Regions from separate parts of the Pseudomonas sp. FW306-02-D09B genome, predicted to be linked through region 2. Evidence: predicted binding sites of a transcription regulator. Region 2 holds the regulator's gene; the other holds the start of a gene.
The links. The regulator sigma-54, encoded in region 2, starts transcription at its own class of promoters, with help from an activator protein. The targets are predictions, from matches to a motif close to ANTGGCATNNANNTTGCTNT.
Positions count from the first base shown of each region.

Region 1 (7,077 bases), on a different contig from region 2:
ATCAAGGCCGGGTTATGACCGCTCAGCTCGCCGGTTACCTTGCTGCCTTTCCTGTCGGTGCCTTCCCAGGCGTAGACGCTGACCTTGATTGCTTTGACCGCCATGACTCAATCCTTGGTGACCCGGTTGATTTCTTCGAGGCTGGTGATGCCCTGCATGGCCTTGAGCAAGCCCGAGGTGCGCAGGTCGTTGAAGCCGTCCTTGCGCATCTGCGTATCGATTTCCAGAGAGTTGCCTTCAGCCATGATCAGTCGTTGCAGCTGCGGGGTGTTTTTCACCACTTCATAGATACCGACTCGCCCTTTGTAGCCGTTGTTGCAGAGATCGCAACCGACGGGTTCGTAGATCGTGAAGGAGCCGATGCGTTCCCGTGGGAAGCCTTCCTTGATCAGAGTTTCGTCGGGAATCGAGAGGTTTTTTTTGCAGTGGGGGCACAGCTTGCGGGCCAGGCGCTGGGCAATGATCAGGTGCACGGCCGTGGCGATGTTGAACCCCGGGATGCCCATGTTGTGCAGCCGGGTCAGGGTTTCAGCTGCGCTGTTGGTGTGCAGGGTGGAAAGCACCAGGTGGCCGGTTTGCGCAGCCTTGATCGCGATTTCGGCGGTTTCCAGATCGCGGATCTCGCCGACCATGATCACGTCCGGGTCCTGGCGCAGAAATGAGCGCAACGCCTGAGCGAAGTCCAGGCCCTGCCTGGGATTGACGTTGACCTGGTTGATGCCTTCCATGTTGATTTCCACCGGGTCTTCGGCGGTGGAGATGTTGATGTCGACGGTGTTGAGGATATTCAACCCGGTGTACAGCGACACGGTTTTCCCCGAGCCGGTCGGTCCGGTGACCAGAATCAGCCCTTGAGGTTGCTTGAGCGCCGCCATATACAGGTCTTTTTGATCGGGCTCGTAACCCAGCGCGTCGATGCCCATCTGTGCACTGGAGGGGTCGAGAATCCGGATCACGACTTTTTCGCCCCACAACGTTGGCAGGGTGTTGACCCGAAAATCGATGGATTTGCTTTTCGACAGGTGCATCTTGAGCCGCCCGTCCTGGGGTTTTCGACGTTCCGAAATGTCCAGGCTGGCCATCACCTTGAGACGGGCAGCGATGCGGTTGGCCAATTGAGTCGGCGGTCTGGCGACTTCGCGCAGCATGCCGTCGGTCCGTACCCGCACCCGATAGATTTTTTCGTAGGGCTCGAAATGCAGGTCCGAGGAGCCGCCCTTGATCGCGTCCAGCAGCATCTTGTTGACGAAGCGCACCACCGGGGCATCGTCGGAGTCCTGGCCGGTGACAGCGTCCTGGCGCTGGTCGTCGACGGCTTCGATGTCCGGGTCCCCGAGGTCGATATCGGCCATGTCTTCCAGGCCCGTGCTGTGGCTGTCGAAGAATTTCTCGATGGCGTCGCTGAGCTTGTCGTCTTCGACCAGGATCGCTTCGGTGGTGAGCCCGGTGCTGAACTGGATATCGTTGATCGCCTGCTGATTGCTCGGGTCGGAAATGCCCACGAACAGTTTGTTGCCGCGCCGCCAGAGTGGCAGGGCGTGGTGCTGGCGAATCAGCTTTTCACTGACCAGGTCTTTGGGCTGGGAGTCTTTGTCGAGACAGTTGAGGTCGAGGAAGGCGACGCCGAAATGCTCTGAGGCAATTTCCCCAACCTGGCGACTGCTCACCATTTTGTTCTGTACCAGATAGCTGACCAGGGAAACGCGATTGCGTTGAGCTTGCTGATACGCCTGTTGCGCGCTTTTGTCAGTGAGCAGTTCGGCCAGAACCAATTGCTTGGCCAGACCGCTGAGGGCGATGTCATTCATTCGATTACCAGGCACAGACCGTTCAAGACTTATAGCCTAGTCAACGGATGGAACCTCACCAGCGCTCTTGAGGTGACAAAAAGTGTCAGATAGTGCGGTTCTTCGGGGTATGTGCCGGGCTTTTGCCGATCTGACACCCTGTAAGCCGGGGGCGCAGGGGTTGGCATGTGCTGTGCTTTGACTGGTTCAGGACATGAGATTTCGCCTCATGCATGGAGCCTGTTCTATGAATAATCAAAAAGGTTTTACCCTCATCGAGCTGCTGATCGTGGTGGCGATCATCGGCATTCTGGCGACGTTCGCATTGCCGCTGTATTCCAAGTATCAGGCGCGGGCGAAGGTCACCGCGGGGCTGGCGGAAATTTCAGCACTGAAGGTGCCGTTTGAAGACATTATCAATCAGGGCACCGACCCGACACTGGCGCTGATCGGTGGCACGGCAACTACCGGTAACTGCACTATCACGGCATCGGGTACTGCATCCACGGGTGTGGGTACCATTGCTTGCACGATTCTCAATGCGCCAGGGCCTGTCCTCAGCAAAACCATCACGCTCTCGCGGACACTGGCCGGTGGCTGGTCTTGCGCGACCACTGTATTGCAGGACTACGCGCCCAAGGGTTGCACTGGCGTCTGATCCTGTATCGAAGCCTCAATGCCTCGCCTCTACGGACGCGAGGCATTTTCTCGACCGCTCGATGGCATCGCGGTAATTCGATAAAACCCGCAACTTGCATGTCAACAACGCCCGGGTCATGCATTTTGCATGACTCCAGTTATTTGGTTTTTTTATAACGCATTGATTTTTATTGGTTTATTTAGCTGTCTCTAGTTGGCACGGCCTTCGCACTGTCTCTGTTAACCCTGCTGAGAAGGCATGCAGCAGACTTTCTGGAAGAACAGGAGTTACTCGTATGAAGACGTTCGCTATCGCTGCCGCCGCTGCAACCGCTCTGACCCTGACCATGGCCAACGCTGCATTTGCGCAGACCACTCAAGCCACACAGTCGCCGATGGTGGTGGCTGCCGGTGAAATGACCAAGGCCGAGGAAGCCACTTCCGATACCTGGATCACCACTAAAGTGAAAAGCGATCTGGTCACCGAGAAGGGGATTCCTGGCACCGACATCAAAGTCGAAACCAACAAAGGCGTCGTTTCTCTATCGTCGAAAGTAGCCATTACCCAGTCTCAGAAAGAAATGGCCGTCGCTATCACCAAGAAAATCAAAGGCGTCAAAGCCGTATCGGCGGATGGCCTGTTGGCCCAGTAAGAACCAGGGTTTAAGGGAATCTTGAGAGCGCTGTAGAACCAATGTGGGAGCGGGCTTGCTCGCGAAGGGGCCATAACATTCAGCATCAATGTTGAATGTCAGTCCGCCTTCGCGAGCAAGCCCGCTCCCACATTGGATAGTCGTAACTTCAGCTTCCGCGTTTGCTGGTGATCCGTACGAGGCGGTTGCCTTCAAAGCGCAGGTATTGGTACATGCCGCTGTTCGGACCGTAGGTCCATTCCTCAACCGGGACTTCTTCCCGGCGATTGGCGCTGCGTTTGTAGCCCAACGCATCACGTGCAACCGGCTCGCCACATTTGTGCAGCACTTCACTGGTGCGATCGCCGACGCTGATCAACTGACTGCCGCAGCGCAAGGTATCGGTCTGGGCTTGCACCTGGCTGGCGAAGAACGCCAGTGCCAGGCTGATCAGCAATCGGCTATTCATGCTTACTCCGCATCCAGGTGCATGGGCGTGACGACTCGGCCATCGCTTTCGGCTTCGCCCAGGTTAGCGTCAACGAAATACACCCGGTCATCGGCGAGCTGGGCTTTGTCGACCAGGTAGTCCTTGATGGTGCTGGCGCGATCCTGACCCAGTTGGCGCAGCAGCGCGGTGTCTGAAGACCAGAACTTGATCACGCCTTCACGCAGTTTGGCGGTGCGCTCTGCTTTGCCCAGTTGCGTCCATTCGGCCGGTGGCTGGGTTTTCAGGCGTGTGCGGTAAATGGCTTCGAGCAGCGGGCCTTTTTCGCTGTCCGGGACTGCCAGCAACGAAGCTTGCGCAGGGACTTTGTCGCCGCGACGCTGGAGCATTTTGTAGTAGTTGTACTGGTATTCACGTTCCAGTCGCTGTTCGGCAATCAAGGGGCCATCGCTCTTCTCAGCGGCGGTGCCTTCGATTTCCAGGCGCAGGGCCGGACGTTCCTTGAGCGCTTTGGCCAGGGTATCGAGTGCCGACTCGGCGTTCTTGCTCAGCTCACTTGAACCGGGTGCGAACGACACGCTGCCCAGGTCCTCGGCCCCACTGCCGTTGACCAGCCCGCCAATGAGCTTGAAGGGGGCCTCGGCCGCGCGCACGATCAGGTTGCGCAGGGTTTGCCAGATGATCGGCATGATGCTGAATTGCGGGTTGTTCAGATCGCCTGTTATCGGCAGATCAATGGAAATTTTGCCATCGCTGTCCTTGAGCAAGGCGATGGCCAGTTTCAGCGGCAAGCTCACGGCGTCCGGGCTGTCGACTTTTTCGCCCAGTTGCAGTTGCTCCACCACCACTTTGTTTTCGGCTTTCAACTGGCCTTTGACGATCTGGTAGTGCAGGTCGAGATTGAGCCGGCCCTTGCGGATCCGGTAACCGGCAAATTTGCCGGAGTAGGGGGTCAGGGTGGTCAGTTCGACGCGTTTGAAACTGGTGGCGATATCCAGCGCGGTCATCGGGTCGAACGGGGTGACGCTGCCCTTGATGGTCACCGGGGCGTAGCGGTCGACTTTGCCCTTGATGTCGACGGCGGCAGGTTTGACCTGGCGGCTGTCGATGGTGCCGATCTGGCCGTTGAGCTGTTGAATGGCGGTGGCGAAGTTCGGTGTCAGGCTGAAGTCGGCGAAGTTCGCCGAGCCGTCGTTGATCGCAATCGCGCCGATGTGGATACCCAGTGGCTTGTCCTTGCTTGCAGCAGGTTTCGCGGTGGCGGTTTTACTGCCGTTGTCGGGCGATTGCGGGATCAACAGGTCATTGATGTTGGTGGTGCGGTCATCGTTGATCATGAAGCGCACATACGGCTGTTGCAGGTTGACCTTGTCGATCGACAGGCTGTCGCCATGTTGGTAGTTCAGGCCTTCGACCACCACTTGCTGCCACTTGAGGAAGTCGCGGGTTTTCAGAGTGTCCAGGGTGTGCAATTGATCTACCTGAGCGCGGCCGGTGACGCTGAACGCCAGTGGCTCGGTGCTTTTCAGGTCAACCGCCAGGTCGCTGCCGAGCATCCCGGAACGCAGCTCCAGACGAATGAACGGGTTGATATAGGACTGGGCGACGCGCAAGTCGATGTCTTTGGTCTGGACCTTGAGTTTGGCGCTGATCGGCGCGAGGTTGACCTCGCCATTCGCGAGAATCTTGCCCTGCTTGCCCAGGCCGGTATCGACCTTGAGGGAGAACGGCGAACCATTGAGGCTATCGAAATTCTTCACGTCGACGTTTAGCGGGCCGAGCTCCAGTGCCACTGCCGGCTGGGCCTGACGGTCGGCCAAGTGCACTTGATAGTTGCGCAGCTCGACATCCTTGAGCAGCACTTGCCAGGGCTTGCTCGGCACCGCTGGATCAGGTTTTGGTTGCGGCGAGTCTGCCGCCGCCGGGGCCTTGGTTGATTCGGGCTTTGTGGCCGGTTTGGTCGGTTGGCTGGCGAAGAGCTTCTGCCAGTCGAGCTGGCCATCGGCTTCGCGGGCGGCCCAGGTTTCGAGCTTCTGGCTGCGGATCTTGCCGACGATCACTTGTTGCTTGACCAGATCGACCGTGGTCTCGCTGACGTCCAGACGTTCGAGGCGCACCAGCGGCCGGCCATCCGGGGCCTTGATGGCGAACGGAGCAACGCTGACCGAGGCGTTGTTCAGCAGCAGTTCGGTTCCCTGCGTCAGGTTGAACTTGTAATCGGTACTCAGGTTCAGCGTTCCGTCTTCAAGCACCAGCGGCAATGCGTCACGCACGTAAGGCCACCAGGATTTCATTTTGCCGTCGGTGACTTTCAGTGTGCCTTCGGAGCTGATGGGAACCAGGCTGATGTGGCCGGTCCAGTCGATCCGGCCACCCGCCGGGCCAGCTGCGACGAGGGTCATGGCGGCGTTGTCGTCGGGCAGGGTACTGAGGTTGTTCAACTCCAGATTGAGCGTGTCGTACAGGAATTCGATCGGCTCGCTCGGGCGCAGGTCCTGGAAGTGCACATAACCACTGGCCAGATTGATGTGGTCGATGCGCAGCGGGAAGGGTTTGGCGTTCGGGTCCGCAGGCGTCGGCTCACTGGCTGGCAACTTGAACAGTTGCGTGAGGTTCAGGCTGCCGTCCTTGTTGAACAGAATCTCGGTTTTCGGCTTGTCCAGTTGCACATCGATCAAGTGCAGTGCACGAGTCCAGAGGCTATCGATTTGCAGGTTGGCGTACAGGCGCTCGAAGGCAAGCTGTTCCTTGCCCGGCTCGCCGATGTTCAGGCCCCACACGGTCAGTTCAAGACTGAAGGGATTGAGTTCGATCCGTTGAATGTGCGCAGGCACCGCCGCGTAGTTGGCCAATTGTTGATTGGCGATCCGCAAGGCGATGCCCGGTAAAATCAGAAACCCCAACACGCTGTAAAGGGCGACGGCAATCAACAAGGCGCCGATGGCGCGAATCAATCCTTTGGGCATGTTCGGCTTCAACTATCGGAATCGGGAGTGGCTTGGAGTATGGCATGCGATTCTGGTTCCAAAGCAATCACCTTGAACAGCAAATGTCAGGTTTTTTCGAAAGAGCTCAGAATTGCAGGATCAGGGTTTTCAGCGGCGGCTGCTGATCCATCGACGGAAAGTCGCTGCCAGGTGTCAGCACTTTCCAGTCGCGTACCGGGCGTCCGGCCTTTTCTGCGCAGCGCAGCACCTGCTCACGCCAGTCGTCCATGCTGACTTTTGCCAGGTTGTTGCAGCAGATCAGCACACCATCGTCGGCGGTGGCCAGTAGCGCCGGTTTGAGCAAACTCTGGTAGTCGCGCAGCAGGTCAACGGTGCCGAATGCACTTTTGGCCCAGGCGGGTGGATCGAGCAGGACCAGGTCGTACTGACGCTGTTCCAGGCGCGGATAACTGGGCAGTTTCTGTCCACGGCGCTGGCTGATCGGCAGGCCGGCGAGTTGGCGGATGGCCGGAAAGTAATCGGACTGTACGAACTGCATGGTTGGCAATTGCGGGTTGAGCAGGCCGTTCTCACGGCCGACTGCCAGGTTACCCTCGGCGAAATCCAGATTGCACACCTCGCGT
Region 1 is NZ_JBYSXY010000002.1:493,393-500,469, forward strand. Features, by position in the region: gene AC3WK5_RS06495 (type II secretion system F family protein) at 1-104, opposite strand, end outside; gene pilB (type IV-A pilus assembly ATPase PilB) at 108-1,808, opposite strand; gene AC3WK5_RS06505 (pilin) at 2,035-2,445, shown strand; gene AC3WK5_RS06510 (BON domain-containing protein) at 2,723-3,079, shown strand; gene AC3WK5_RS06515 (DUF2845 domain-containing protein) at 3,228-3,527, opposite strand; gene AC3WK5_RS06520 (DUF748 domain-containing protein) at 3,530-6,472, opposite strand; gene AC3WK5_RS06525 (class I SAM-dependent rRNA methyltransferase) at 6,579-7,077, opposite strand, start outside.
Region 1: AC3WK5_RS06505 (pilin) is a predicted target of sigma-54. The motif match lies at 1,968-1,987, and genes of this name have one in related genera.

Region 2 (7,077 bases):
GATGCCGGCCTGGCCGAATCGACGAACTCTCTCTATTAGTGAAATCTTGCGCATCAGCGCTTCCCCAGAAGATCTGCGCGGTAATCCGTCGCTGGAAAGTGGAACGGTACCGGCCCGTCTGGATCGCCCTTCATGAATTGGTGAATCCGCGGATTATCGGAGTTCATCAGTTCATCGGGAGTCCCCTGCCCCAACACCTGCCCATCGCCTACAACATACAGGTAGTCGGCAATACTCGCGGTTTCGGCCAGATCATGGGAAACCACGATGCTGGTGATGCCCAAGGCGTCGTTAAGCAGACGGATCAGGCGCACCAGAACGCCCATGGCGATTGGGTCCTGACCGACAAAAGGCTCGTCGTACATCAGAATTTGCGGATCGAGGGCAATCGCCCGTGCCAGCGCGACACGGCGCTTCATGCCGCCGGACAACTCATCGGGCATCAGGTCGATAGCACCGCGCAACCCCACCGCCTGCAATTTGAGCAGGACGATGTCACGGATCATTTCATCCGGAAGTTTGGTATGAACACGCAGCGGAAAGGCAATGTTTTCGAAAACATCGAGGTCCGTGAACAGCGCGCCGCTCTGAAACAGCACGCCCATATGCTTGCGCGCATCGAACAGGTCGCTACGAGACAGCGTGGGCAAATTTTGCCCGTTGACCCACACTTCGCCACTTGAAGGGCGCAACTGTGCGCCCATCAGGCGCAGCAGCGTGGTTTTTCCGCAACCGGAAGGTCCCATGATGCCGGTGACCTTACCGCGCGGAATGCGAATATCGACATTATTGAAAATGCTGCGCGCGCCGCGCTTGAAGGACACTCCCTTCAGCTCGACCGCGTAGGCGTTATCGGCACTCATCTAAACTCCTTGCGATGCAAGCCTCTCACTCGGACGCCGGGCTCCCTGCCGAGAGCACACAACATCCTGGGCAGGCCGAACTGGCGACGAACTATATCACCGCTAATGCAAAGCGCCCAAGGCCGAAGCCCGCGGTGTTCAGCATCAAGACAGGCAAATAGACACAAGTTTCAGCGTTTGCGGGGGTCGCCTGAATAAAGCACGACGAACTAACGTGAGGGATTTGCTCATTACCGCTATAATCGCCGCCTTTTCTCAGGCTATACGATTTCTGACATGAGCCAATCCAGCGACCTGATTCAATCAGCACAACGCACCATCCGCCTCGAGCTTGAAGCCGTAGAAGGCTTGCTGGCCCACATCGACGCAGATTTCGTACGCGCTTGCGAGATGATTCTGGCCAGCAAAGGCCGCGTGGTCGTGGTCGGCATGGGCAAATCCGGGCACATCGGCAACAAGATTGCCGCCACCCTCGCCAGCACCGGCACCACGGCTTTTTTCGTACACCCCGCCGAAGCCAGTCACGGCGACATGGGCATGATCACTCGCGATGACATCATCCTCGCGCTGTCGAACTCCGGCTCCACCAACGAAATCGTCACGCTGCTGCCGCTGATCAAGCGTCTGGGCATCAAACTGATCAGCCTGACCGGCAATCCTGATTCGCCGCTGGCCAAGGCTGCCGAGGTGAACCTCAATGTTCATGTCGAGCACGAAGCGTGCCCGCTGAACCTGGCACCGACCTCCTCCACCACGGCAGCGCTGGTAATGGGTGATGCACTGGCCGTTGCCTTGCTGGAAGCCCGCGGCTTCACTGCCGAAGATTTCGCGTTCTCACACCCGGGCGGCGCTCTGGGTCGCCGTTTGTTGCTGAAAGTCGAAAACGTCATGCATGCCGGCCAGGAGCTGCCGCAAGTAGTACGCGGCACACCACTCAAAGACGCGCTGATGGAAATGACCCGCAAGGGCCTGGGCATGACCGTGGTACTGGAAGCTGACGGCAAACTCGCCGGCATTTTCACCGACGGCGACCTGCGTCGCACTCTGGACCGGACCATCGACATCCATCAAGCCACCATTGACGACGTCATGACCCCGCATGGCAAGACCGCACGCGCCGAGATGCTCGCCGCCGAAGCCCTGAAAATCATGGAAGACCACAAAATCAACGCACTGGTGGTGGTCGACAACGAGGACCGTCCAGTGGGCGCCTTGAACATGCACGACTTGCTGCGCGCGGGAGTAATGTAATGAGCACGGACCTGCTGCAACGCGGCAAAAACATCAAGCTCGCGGTCTTCGACGTCGATGGCGTGCTGACCGACGGCCGCCTGTACTTTCTCGAAGACGGCAGCGAATTCAAGACCTTCAACACGCTCGACGGCCAGGGCATCAAAATGCTGATGGCCTCCGGCGTGACGACCGCCATCATCAGCGGACGCAAGACCCCGGTGGTCGAGCGGCGCGCCAAAAACCTTGGTATTCCTCATCTGTATCAGGGCCGCGAGGACAAACTGGTAGTGCTCGACGAGCTTCTGGCGCAACTGGGCCTAAGCTATGAACAGGTTGCCTACCTGGGCGACGACCTGCCGGATCTGCCGGTGATTCGCCGTGTTGGCCTGGGCATGGCAGTGGCCAACGCCGCCAGCTTCGTCCGCGAAAACGCTCACGGCATCACTCAGGCCCGTGGCGGCGAAGGTGCCGCTCGCGAGTTCTGTGAGCTGATCCTGCGTGCCCAGGGCAACCTTGAAGCGGCTAATGCCGCGTACCTGTGAGCCACTTATGCTGAGCAAGAAAATTCGCAACATAGTGTTTTTCGGGGTCATTGCCGCGTTGCTCGCGGCCGTTGGCTACTGGAACATCAGCCCGGAACGCTTTCTCGACAAGCCGGTAGCGCACGTCGACGAGAGCCAGATCGACTACTACGCCATCAACGCCCACAGCGTGCAGTACCTGCCCGATGGCAAATTGCAATATGACCTGACATCCGACAAGGTCGAGCACGTCAAAGCAACCGACATCACCCTGCTGACCAACCCCGACCTGAACATGTATCGGGGCACCGCGTACCCCTGGCACATCCAGAGCAAGCGTGGCGAGGTCAATTCAGGCGGCACTGAAGTTGAATTGATCGACTCGGTACGTATCGCACGCACGGACGAGCAGAACCGCCCGATGCTGATTACCAGTAGTCGTATGACGGTATTCCCGCAACAGCAATATGCGCAGACCCAGCAAGCCGTTAGAATCGACGGCGCTGGTGGTGTATCGACTGGTAACGGAATGAAAGCGTATTTGAAAGACAGCAGGATACACCTGCTATCGAACGTAAGAGGACAGTATGAGGCTCGTTAAAACTCTCCCTATTTTGCTCAGTCTGGGCGCAGCACTGGGAAGCGTGAGCGCCTGGGCTCTGCCGAACGATAGCCAGCAACCCATTCGCATTCAGGCTGACGATGCTCAGCTGGACGACAAGAATGGCGTGGCCACCTACAAAGGTGACGTGATCATTACCCAGGGCTCGATGATCATCAAAGGCAACACCGTGACCATCACCCGCACCAAGGCCGGCGACATCGATGTCGTGACTTCGGTGGGCAACCTGGCGTATTTCGAGCAGTTGCAAAAGCCGACCGACACGAAACCCGTCCAGGGCTACGGGGTGACTATCCAGTACCATGCCGCGCAAAACCGCATCGTACTGATCGACCGCGCCAAGGTGATCAACGAAGGCAACACCACCGAAGGCGAGAAAATCGTCTACGACACCGTCAAGCAGGTTGCTAACGCAGGCCGCGCTACCGGTGCCTCGGTCACCGCGCCGCGCCCACGGGTCGATATGGTTATCCAGCCGAAAAAGAAAACCGACGAGCAGAAGGCCCAGTAATGGCAACTCTGAAAGCCCAGCATCTGGCCAAGAGCTACAAGAGCCGCCAGGTCGTGCGTGACGTCAGCCTGTCGATCGACAGCGGCCAGATCGTCGGCCTGCTTGGCCCGAACGGTGCCGGCAAGACGACCTGCTTCTACATGATCGTGGGCCTGGTCCAGGCCGATCAGGGTCGCGTACTGATCGACGACCTGGACGTCAGCCACCAGCCAATGCACGGTCGTGCACGAGCGGGTATCGGCTATCTGCCACAAGAAGCGTCGATCTTCCGCAAACTTTCGGTCGCCGACAACATCATGGCCATCCTCGAGACCCGCAAGGAACTCGACAAGGCCGGTCGTCGTAAAGAGCTGGAAAGCCTGTTGCAGGAATTCCACATCAACCACATCCGCGACAACCTCGGCATGAGCCTTTCCGGTGGCGAACGTCGCCGTGTGGAAATCGCTCGCGCCCTGGCCACGGCACCGAAATTCATCCTGCTCGACGAACCTTTCGCCGGCGTGGACCCGATTTCGGTGGGCGACATCAAGCAGATCATTCATCACCTCAAAGCCAAGGGTATCGGCGTGCTGATCACGGACCACAACGTTCGTGAAACCCTGGACATCTGCGAAACCGCCTACATCGTCAACGACGGTCAATTGATCGCCGAAGGCGACGCCGAAACCATCCTGGCCAACGACCTGGTCAAGGAAGTGTATCTGGGCCATGAGTTCCGCCTGTAAGCACTGAGGTGTCTGGTCAGTCGCCGGAGCGCTTGCCCCAATAAAACTATACGTATTTATTGTTACAGCGCTCTAGGCAAACACTTCAGTTTCAGGCATATAATTTGCTTATGTTTGGCGCTCCGGCGCCCTGTAGTGGATGGCGCATGTGCGCCGGCGAATAAGGTGTTAAGCCCCTGCCATGAAACCATCGCTAGTCTTGAGAATGGGCCAGCAGCTGACGATGACACCGCAGCTGCAACAGGCCATCCGCCTGCTCCAATTGTCGACCCTGGACCTGCAACAGGAAATCCAGGAGGCACTGGAGTCCAATCCAATGCTCGAACGCCAGGAAGAAGGCGACGACTTCGATAACGCCGACCCGATGGCGGACAATATCGAGCAGAAACCCAACACCGACATCCAGGAACCCTCCTACCAGGAAACCGCGCCGACGGTAGATAACCTCGAGGAAGGCGACTGGAATGAGCGCATCCCTAACGAACTGCCGGTCGACACCGCCTGGGAAGACGTTTACCAGACCAGCGCCAGCAGCCTGCCGAGCAACGATGACGACGAATGGGACTTCACCACTCGCACTTCCGCCGGCGAAAGCCTGCAGAGTCATCTGCTCTGGCAATTGAACCTGGCGCCGATGTCCGACACCGATCGACTGATCGCGGTGACCCTGATCGATTGCATCAACAATCAGGGCTACCTGGACGAAACCCTCGAGGAAATCCTCGAAGCCTTCGATCCGGAACTGGACATCGAGCTCGACGAGATCGAAGCCGTCCTGCATCGCATCCAGCAATTCGAGCCGGCCGGTATCGGCGCACGCAACCTCAGCGAATGCCTGTCGCTGCAACTGCGTCAATTGCCCGCCAAGACCCCTTGGCTGGCTGAGGCCAAGCGCCTCGTCATCGATTACATCGACCTGCTGGGCAGCCGCGACTACAGCCAACTGATGCGCCGCATGAAGCTCAAGGAAGATGAGCTACGCCAGGTCATCGAACTGGTGCAAAGCCTGAATCCGCGTCCAGGCTCGCAAATCGAGTCCAGTGAAGCCGAGTACGTCGTTCCCGACGTCATCGTGCGCAAAGACAACGAGCGCTGGCTGGTGGAGTTGAACCAGGAGTCGGTTCCGCGCCTGCGCGTCAACCCGCAGTACGCCGGCTTTGTCCGCCGCGCCGACACCAGCGCCGACAACACCTTCATGCGCAATCAGTTGCAGGAAGCGCGCTGGTTCATCAAGAGCCTGCAAAGCCGCAACGAAACCCTGATGAAAGTCGCTACCCAGATCGTCGAGCACCAGCGCGGCTTCCTTGAGTACGGCGATGAGGCCATGAAGCCTTTGGTCCTGCATGACATCGCTGAAGCGGTCGGCATGCACGAGTCGACGATTTCACGGGTGACCACGCAAAAATTCATGCATACCCCACGCGGTATTTATGAACTGAAATACTTTTTCTCCAGCCATGTCAGCACCTCTGAAGGCGGCGAATGCTCGTCCACAGCGATCCGCGCGATCATCAAAAAACTGGTTGCAGCGGAAAATCAGAAAAAGCCGTTGAGTGACAGCAAGATCGCTGGTTTACTGGAGGCACAAGGCATTCAGGTGGCCCGCCGCACCGTCGCCAAGTACCGCGAGTCCCTGGGGATCGCGCCTTCGAGCGAACGCAAGCGGTTGATGTGACGGGCTACGCCATAGCGTTCCAGGGTGTGTTCGAAAGCTTTTCGGACACGCTCTAGTGGCAGGCAAGCCAGCCTGCCGCCTTATGCACTGGCAACGAAGGAGAAGCTGTATGCAAGTCAACATCAGTGGACACCAACTGGAAGTGACCGAACCCCTGCGCATCTACATCGGCGAAAAGCTCGACCGATTAGAAAGGCATTTCGACAAGATCACCAATGTGCAGGTCACGTTGACCGTCGAGAAGCTGCTGCAGAAAATCGAAGCCACGCTGCATATCCCCGGTGGAGAAGTGGTCGCCAACGCTGAGCATAACGACATGTATGCCGCGATCGACGCCCTGACCGACAAGCTGGATAAACAACTCAAAAAGCATAAGGAAAAGACCCAGAGCCTCCTCCAGGGCGCGACCGGTCGTTAACACTCCCAACCCATGATCCGACTTGAAAACATCCTGACCCCCGGCCGTTCTTTGGTGAACGTGCCGGGCGGCAGTAAAAAGAAAGCCCTCGAACAAATTGCCAACCTGATCGCCCGCGAAGTGCCGGGTCTGGCCATGCAGGATGTCTTCGAGAGTCTGGTCGCCCGTGAAAAACTCGGCTCCACCGGTTTTGGCAACGGCATCGCCATCCCCCACTGCCGCCTCAAAGGTTGCGAGTCGCCCATCAGTGCCTTGATGCACCTGGACGCTCCTATAGATTTCGACGCCATCGACGGCGCTCCGGTCGACCTGCTATTCGTTCTGCTGGTCCCGCAAGCCGCTACCGATGCGCACCTGGAACTGCTGCGCCAGATCGCCAGCATGCTTGATCGTAAAGAAGTCCGTGATCGCCTGCGCAGCGCAAAAAGTAATGAAGCCTTGTATCAGGTTGTCCTCGACGAGCAGAACGGTCACTAATCATGCGCTTGATCATCGTCAGCGGCCGTTCT
Region 2 is NZ_JBYSXY010000018.1:44,287-51,363, forward strand. Features, by position in the region: gene mlaE (lipid asymmetry maintenance ABC transporter permease subunit MlaE) at 1-54, opposite strand, end outside; gene AC3WK5_RS24625 (ATP-binding cassette domain-containing protein) at 54-863, opposite strand; gene AC3WK5_RS24630 (KpsF/GutQ family sugar-phosphate isomerase) at 1,140-2,114, shown strand; gene AC3WK5_RS24635 (KdsC family phosphatase) at 2,114-2,638, shown strand; gene lptC (LPS export ABC transporter periplasmic protein LptC) at 2,646-3,218, shown strand; gene lptA (lipopolysaccharide transport periplasmic protein LptA) at 3,205-3,750, shown strand; gene lptB (LPS export ABC transporter ATP-binding protein) at 3,750-4,475, shown strand; gene AC3WK5_RS24655 (RNA polymerase factor sigma-54) at 4,657-6,150, shown strand; gene hpf (ribosome hibernation-promoting factor, HPF/YfiA family) at 6,260-6,568, shown strand; gene ptsN (PTS IIA-like nitrogen regulatory protein PtsN) at 6,581-7,045, shown strand; gene rapZ (RNase adapter RapZ) at 7,048-7,077, shown strand, end outside.